DNA from 2 places in the Ochrobactrum quorumnocens genome. Region 2 is predicted to be linked to the other one. Evidence: predicted binding sites of a transcription regulator. Region 2 holds the regulator's gene; the other holds the start of a gene.
What was found. The regulator LexA, encoded in region 2, represses DNA repair genes until DNA is damaged. The targets are predictions, from matches to a motif close to TGTTCNNNNTGTGTTCNG.
Positions count from the first base shown of each region.

Region 1 (4,214 bases), 320 kb from region 2:
GCGTGCACGAGCGCACTTGTCGCATTCAGCATGTTTGCTGCACCCGTCGCTGAAGCTTGCACACGGGTGGTTTATCTTGGAGCCAATGATCAGGTGATAACGGCGCGTTCCATGGATTGGAAGGTCGATGTCGGCACCAATCTCTGGATTTTCCCGCGCGGCATGGACCGCAATGGCGAGGCTGGGCCCAATTCCATCAAGTGGACGTCCAAATATGGCAGCGTGATTTCCTCCGGCTACGATATTTCGACAACCGATGGGATGAACGAAGCTGGCCTCGTTGCCAATGTGCTGTGGCTGGTCGAATCCGAATATCCGAAATATGATGGAACCGGCCCTGGCCTTTCCATTGCAGCCTGGGCACAATATGTACTCGATAACTTTGCCACCGTTGACGACGCGGTCAAGGAACTCAGCACCAATCCATTCACGATCGTGACAGACAATGTGCCCGGCCAGGACCGGCTCGCGACCCTTCACCTGTCAATATCGGATGCGTCAGGCGATAGTGCGATCTTCGAATATATTGACGGAAAGCAGGTCATCCATCACAGCCGTGAATATCAGGTAATGACCAATTCCCCGACATTCGACGAACAGCTTGCGCTGCACTCTTATTGGTCGCAGATCGGTGGAACGGTCATGTTACCGGGTACGAACCGGGCATCTGATCGCTTCACACGTGCCGCCTTCTATGTGAATGCCGTACCAAAATCGGAAGAACCTGTTGAAGCGCTTGCTAGCGTTTTCGGCGTCATCCGTAACGCATCGGTTCCGTTCGGCATCACAACACCAGACGAACCGAACATCTCGTCGACACGCTGGCGCACTGTTTCCGATCAAAAGCGTAAGCTCTATTTCTTTGAGTCGGCTCTGACGCCTAACGTTTTCTGGGTCGATCTGAACACGGTAGACTTCTCTGCCGATAAGGGAAAAGTACAGAAGCTCGACCTTGGTCCCGATCAGCGAAATATTTTTTCCGGTGTTGTGAACAAGGATTTCAAGGACGCAAAACCTTTCAAATTCCTCGGGCTTTAAGCGCCATTCAGCAAAGCCTAAAACCGGCCTAGACCATTAAGAGCACTGATTCTGGCCAAAAAATCTGAAACCAATCGGCATCCCGCGCGTTAACTAGTCACAACAACCAGAACGGAGGAAATCCAATGGACTGGAATCGCGTAGAAGGCAATTGGAAGCAGGCTAAGGGTAAGGTCAAGGAACAGTGGGGTAAGCTCACCGATGATGATCTCGACCAGATTAATGGCCGCCGCGAGCAGTTGGAAGGCAAGATTCAGGAACGTTACGGCATCGCTAAGGACCGTGTAAAATCGGATATCGATGACTGGTACAAACACCAGCAGTGGCTTTCCTAACAAAAGCCCCGTAATCAGACCGACAGAATGAAGCCCTGCCCTATGGCGGGGCTTCATTTTTCCATGTTTGTTACGCTCAGCAGCGATCAACGCGCTGAAGCGATGCAGACAATCCCATCAGCGAAAATGTGTAACGGGTTTGCGTGCCACGTGCCGATGTGGCTTGCACATTGACAGTACGGCCAGACCGCATGGCGCTGACGATGCGTGCCTCATCACCGACGTTCTGCGCCCATGCCCGGTTTCCTTCGCTGAAGAAGGGAAACTGCGCTCCGTCAACCATTACCTTTACGGTGCTATCCGCTTTCAGATCATACCCCATCACAAGCTGCGGGCTATAGCTCGCACCCGACTTGGAAAGAATAATGAAATTATCGCCATGCCGAACGCCTGCCGGAAGAAAACTCGACGGCACGGTCAAAGCATAGCATTTGTTGCCGGGCAGCTGGGTGTTTTGATAAACGCCCCAATCCCTGAACTCACCAATATGACTCGTTTTAGCCGAAGCCGCGAGAGAACTCGCCACCAACCCTGCAAGCGCCAACGCAACAGTGGTTGTCTTTTTAGTCATTGCCTGAAACCTCCATAATGTCACCAATCACGTGGCATAAAAAATTGTTTCATTGCGTTACTATTTCCTTAACAGACTCCTAAAAACTTGTTGAACAGGAAAAAAGGTCGCGGCTGAATAAACTTCGCGCATGAAAAAGCGCGTCCGCTCGACACTTCAACGACAAATCGGACGAGCTGTGATCAACACTATTCAAATATTCTGAAACCGGGAATGCAGAGGTCGCAAACGCTGTTTCTGCGTGTTTTATCTTCACTAAGCACGTCAAGGACAACGGCTTGATAGCCATCCATACCGACAGCAACGACAGAACAAACTTCTGGAAGAAATGGTGGGCCCGGAGGTTCTACGGAAAACGAGTTAAATCAACTACTTGCAGAAAAGTGGGACAGAAATGCCCCATATGATTCGTTTATGTTTTTTAAATCGCCTGCCCCACAAATCTAAGATTTTATCCACGCGTTATCCAATGGATATCAACCGTATTTCCACAGCCGTAAAAACGCGGATTGACTCTTTTTCCAAATGAGAACATTTTAGGAACATATCCACATTGAGCGGAATATGTTCCTGTGCACCCCTGTGCGCGAGGCAGGTTTCGTTCGCCCTGTTTTCTGGAGTTTGTAATGCGTCTGCCGGAGGCGATTGAACGGCTATACCTCGATTTCGACGGCTTTTTCGCATCAGTCGAACAGCAGTGCGACAAGCGCCTGCGCGGCAGGCCGATAGGTGTGGTTCCATTTGAAGGCACAAACCGCACAGCAGTCATTGCATGCTCGAAAGAAGCTAAGGCGCAAGGCGTCAAGAACGTGATGCCGATCAAGGACGCATTGCGGGTGTGTCCGGATCTTGTACTTGTTCCGCAAAAGCCAGACCTTTACCGCCGAGCACATAACGCCCTGCTCTGCGAGATCGAAACGGTGATCGCCATCGACACCGCAAAGAGCATCGATGAACTGACATGCGTTCTCGATGACAGCGGAAAGCGAGATCCTGAATTGCTCGCAGCAAGGATAAAAGCTGCGATTGCTGACAACATCGGCCCATACATCACCAGTTCAATCGGCTTTGCCGCCAACCGCCAGCTGGCGAAGATCGCCTGCAAGGCTGGCAAAGAAGAAAGCAAGCGACACGGAAGCTATGGCAACGGCCTTGCGATATGGCGGCCCGCCTCGATGCCCGCGCCATTGCTTAAGGTCGAGCTGGAGGATATTCCCGGCATCGGGTCGAGCATGGCAAAGCGGCTTTATCGAAATCGGGTTTACAGCACCGAGCAGCTCTATGCGCTTCAACCGAAACACATGCGCAAAATCTGGAACAGCGTGAATGGCGAGCGGCTTTGGTATGCGCTGCACGGATATGACATCCAAGCGCCAGAGCAGCAGCGCGGCATGTTCGGCCACGGTCGAGTGCTACCGCCCGAAGCTCGCAAGATTGACGGCGCATATGAGATATCGCGCCTATTGCTCACGAAAGCTGCCCGTCGCCTGCGCAGAGAGAACTATTACGCCGGGGGCTTATGGCTCTGGCTGTCGATCCGTGACGGCTCATGGTTTGGCAAGCATCACCTTTCTGTCGTCAATGATGATCAAGCCATTTTATCCGGCCTGCATGCACTCTGGCAGAACGTCAGAAAAGACTTTCCGAAAGGCGTCGAGATCTTTCGGGTTGGCGTCACACTTTACGACCTGTCACCAGCCGACGAGCGGCAGATTGATTTGCTCGATAATGACGACGAGCTGCGCCAGAAATGGGAACGCGCCAACGGGGCAGTTGATAAACTCAACTCGAAATATTCCGGCACGATTGTCAGCATGGGTGAATGGAAACCACCGGCAGGCGGTCATGTCGGTGGCAAGATCAGCTACACGCGGATCCCTAGCGCCGAGGATTTCTGGTAATGGGAAACTGGAAAACAACAGTCAAGGTTGGCGATCTGGCAGACGATCAGAAGCTCGAATTGATATGCCGCAAATGTAACCGCCTCGCCTATACGGATCGAACAATGCTCTGCCAAGAAAAAGACCGCTCGCAACTTTATCTAGATGAGATCGAGAAAAAGGCCGTATGCAAACGCCGGGGCTGCAATGGACCGATGCGCCTATCCATGGTGCGCCTTAAAGAAATGAGCGGCTTTGTGGGTGGTTTAGCATGAGCGGTTATGGTGGTGATAACGGTCGCGTGTCCAAGCCCGGAAAGCTTTTTGAGCATTGGTGTGATGCTGAAGGCTGCAAGGCATGGGGATCCTTTGGATATAAAACCAAGTATGG
Region 1 is NZ_CP022604.1:1,541,598-1,545,811, forward strand. Features, by position in the region: gene CES85_RS16945 (linear amide C-N hydrolase) at 1-1,038, shown strand, start outside; gene CES85_RS16950 (CsbD family protein) at 1,164-1,373, shown strand; gene CES85_RS16955 (invasion associated locus B family protein) at 1,450-1,944, opposite strand; gene CES85_RS16960 (Y-family DNA polymerase) at 2,571-3,845, shown strand; gene CES85_RS16965 (hypothetical protein) at 3,845-4,099, shown strand; gene CES85_RS16970 (hypothetical protein) at 4,096-4,214, shown strand, end outside.
Region 1: CES85_RS16960 (Y-family DNA polymerase) is a predicted target of LexA. The motif match lies at 2,472-2,489, and genes of this name have one in related genera.

Region 2 (4,214 bases):
ACAATCTCGCCAAGGCGCTTGAAGAAACCGCATTTGAACTCGGCATGGATGCATTGATTGAAGTGCACGACGAAGAGGAAACAGAACGCGCGCTCAAGCTCTCTTCGCGCCTCGTCGGCGTCAACAATCGCAACCTGCGCACATTTGAAGTCGACCTCGCGGTTTCCGAACGTCTCGCAAAGATGGTTCCTTCGGATCGCCTGCTGGTCGGCGAAAGCGGCATCTTCACCCATGATGATTGCCTGCGTCTCGAAAAATCGAATATCGGCACCTTCCTCATCGGCGAAAGCCTGATGCGCAAAGATGATGTTGCGACCGCAACCCGCGAACTTCTGACCGGCAAGGCCTGAGATATGGCGACCAAGCTCACCCATATCGACCAGACAGGCGCTGCCCATATGGTCGATGTTGGGGACAAGTTTGAGACTGAACGTCAGGCCACGGCAGAAGGCGCAGTCAGGATGAAGCCGGAAACGCTGGCGCTTATTCTGGAAGGCAATGCAGCCAAGGGTGACGTTATCGGCGCCGCACGGCTCGCTGGCATTATGGCCGCAAAGAAAACGTCAGATCTTATTCCGCTTTGCCACCCTCTGATGTTGACAAAAGTATCGGTTGATATCCAGCCTGATCTGACACTTCCCGGTCTGCGTATTCGTGCTACTGCAAAGCTTAAAGGCCGCACTGGTGTAGAGATGGAAGCCTTGACTGCTGTTTCCGTCACCTGCCTGACCATTTACGACATGGCCAAAGCAGTTGATCGCCATATGGAGATCACCGACATCCGTGTTTCGGCAAAAAGCGGCGGCAAGTCAGGCGACTGGAAAGCCTGAACATTCAGACGAGAGGAAACCCTATGTCCCTTCTCCCGGTCGATGAAGCACTTGCCCGCATCCTAAGCGCCGCTGAGCCGCATGGTTTTGAGCAGATACCACTTGCTTCAGCCGGAGGCCGTGTTGTTGCCGAGCAGGTCGCTGCGAAACTACTCCAGCCGCCATTTGATTGTTCCGCCATGGATGGCTATGCGCTCATCGCGCCTCAGAATGTTGAATATCCGATTGAACTTACAGTGATCGGCGAATCGGCCGCTGGAAAAAGATTTGAAGGCAAGCTTGCCGCTGGTGAAGCTGTGCGTATTTTCACCGGTGCACCTATGCCAGTTGGCGCTGACTGCATCGTCATTCAAGAAGACACCGAGCGTTCTGGTGACAAACTGACGATCCAACAAGGGCTCGATAAAGGCCGCCACATTCGGCGTGCGGGCCTCGACTTTGCACCCGGCGACACTGTTCTTCCAGTTGGATGCGAACTTGACGCCCCGGCGCTATCTCTTGCTGCAGCGAGCGGCAATGCAACGATTTCTGTTTTCAAGCAGCCGCGAATTGCCATTCTCGCCACAGGCGACGAGCTCGTCCCACCCGGAACAATTCCCGGACCTGATCAAATTGTGGCCTCCAATAGCGTGGGAATAGCCGAGATCGTGCGTCGCGCAGGTGGCAAGCCTGAAGACATGGGCATCATCGTTGACGACCCCGCCAAAATCGAATCAGCGATAAGCCAAGTGCTCGACGATGGCATCGATATCCTTGTCACTATCGGTGGCGCATCAGTAGGTGATCGTGATTACGTGCATGGCGCGTTGAAAAACAGCGGTGTTGATCTCGATTTCTGGAAAATTGCTATGCGACCCGGCAAACCGCTGATGTATGGCCGCAAGACAGTTTCAGGCAAAACAGTGCACGTCATCGGCCTGCCGGGAAACCCTGTTTCTAGCCTCGTTTGCGGCCTCGTATTTCTACGTCCATTGGTAGCCAAGCTATCCGGCACGGATTTGACCGCAGATATTCGTCCCGCAAAGCTTGGTCAGGCGATGAATTCTAATGATCACCGGCGCGATTTTGTTCGGGCAACAGTCGAACAGGACACTGATGGAACATTGATCGCAACACCTTTTCCTCTCCAGGATTCGTCGATGCTTTCTGCCTTAGTCCGCTCCAATGCGCTGCTAATCAGAGATGAAAATGCACCAGCTGCAGCGACCGGTGAATCGTGCTTGATATTGATGCTGTAACGAACCTATCCAATTCCGCCAGTCCGTTAATCATTTTAAAACCATTGCAGAACAAGACTGGAACATATAGTGTTCGTTCTGGTTTTGTTTTTATTTGATTCTGGTCTGGAGGGTGTAGCGCATGTTGACCCGTAAACAGCACGAGCTTCTGCTGTTCATTCATGAACGTCTTAAAGAGACGGGCATCCCTCCGTCTTTTGACGAGATGAAAGAGGCTCTCGATCTAGCCTCGAAATCGGGCATTCATCGCCTCATCACGGCCTTGGAAGAACGTGGCTTTATCCGCAGACTCCCAAATCGTGCACGTGCATTGGAAGTGCTCCGTCTGCCAGATTCCATTGCTCCCGGACTGAATTCGCAAAAGAAATTTGCGCCAAGTGTGATTGAAGGCAGTCTGGGCAAGGTGCCACCTGCCCCCGTGCCTGCGCGCCCTGCTCCGACAACAGCCAATGACGACGTATCGACCATGGTTTCCATCCCTGTGATGGGTCGTATCGCTGCTGGTGTACCAATCTCGGCGATCCAGAATCAGACCCATTCGCTCAGCCTTCCGCCAGAAATGATTGGCGCAGGTGAACACTACGCGCTTGAGGTCAAGGGCGACTCGATGATCGAAGCCGGAATTTTCGATGGTGATACTGTCATCATCAAGCGCGGCGATACAGCCAATCCAGGCGAAATCATCGTTGCACTGGTGGATGACGAAGAAGCGACGCTGAAACGTTTCCGCCGCAAAGGTGCGTCCATTGCGCTCGAAGCTGCAAACCCTGCCTATGAGACGCGGATATTCGGTCCTGACCGTGTTCGTGTGCAGGGCAAGCTGATCGGACTGATCCGACGCTACTAGAGCGCCGTGCGCCCTCTTGGGCGCACGAAGAACGCTCTCAACTATTGAATCTACCCATCCTGAAATGTGTAAAGCATTTTTCGGACAAGATGCGCACTAGAGCATATCTCCCAAAAGTTGGAACCGGTTTTGGTATAAAGATATGCGTAAAAACAAACAGTTAGGCGAATTTCTAACGATTCATCTTAAACAGGAAATGCGCTAGGATAAAAACTTAGAGCGTTTTTTGTTAAATCAAAGAAACGCTCCGGAATTATTGCGGAAGATCAGAGCCGATTGCATTTTCTGTTCCAGCTTTCTTCCGATACTCACGATCAGGCAAGCCGCGCGCCGCTCGTGAATAAAGTCGATAGAGATGCCAAGGTCTTGTAGGTGCATCGACTGAAAAGCTCAGTTTGTCCGCATAGTCGCTGATATTCCGAGGTACAGCAGGCGCGAAACGATAAGCCTCACCCTCACTGACTGGTTCTTGCCCCAAAAACTTTGCCTGAGCCACTTTGTCTGCGTTTAATTTTTGTCCAAATCTTATTTCAAGAGTTCCTTTGAGGGCTAATTCTTGCCTGCCGATCACGAGCGCGTTGGACCGCTCACAGCTTAGTTTTTTTCCGGCAATAGCAAGAATAACAATATCCCCCACATTACAGGCGACCTCGCGCATGTCTTCCTGGGTGGTATAGGCTAGCATTCGACCGTCCCGAAGGGGAATGGTACAGAGGCCGTCCTCACAAAGGAAAGCGTTCTCATCAACGGGAACGGGCTGTTTTTTCATTATGTGCGGAGAAACAAACGTTTCAACCAGATAGGCTGTCTGCCAGTTCTGTGCTGTGAATTGCGGTGGCCTGCTGCGATTAACAGCAAAATTCCCATCCGACAGTCGCACCGCCACAAACTTCGCATCTTCACTGACAAGAACATCAGGCATCGGCGTCCGAATGAATGCGATCAGTCCCAACACAACGAATGGAAGCGCCAGTAACCGCAGCCGAGTTGTGAAAACAACAGCAATCAAAAGCGCAACTGTCCAGAGAATGAGCGTGATGACTGGCATGACACCGGGATTGCCATCGGGCGATAGGCTGGCGACGAATTCCGCAATATGTCGCACAAGTAGAACGCCAAACCCCATGACCTGTAATGGCAGCCAATCGAGTTGCAGGGGCATCAACAATAGACTCAAGACTGCAAATGGCATCACCAGTATCGAAATAACCGGCAAGGCTAGTACATTGCCAACAAGCCCCAAAGGGGCGGTATTGTTGAAATGGTAAGCGGCAAATATCCCGCTGGCCACACCCGCTA
Region 2 is NZ_CP022604.1:1,218,164-1,222,377, forward strand. Features, by position in the region: gene trpC (indole-3-glycerol phosphate synthase TrpC) at 1-350, shown strand, start outside; gene moaC (cyclic pyranopterin monophosphate synthase MoaC) at 354-830, shown strand; gene CES85_RS15365 (molybdopterin molybdotransferase MoeA) at 854-2,068, shown strand; gene lexA (transcriptional repressor LexA) at 2,190-2,915, shown strand; partial or broken gene CES85_RS15375 (ComEC/Rec2 family competence protein) at 3,169-4,214, opposite strand, start outside.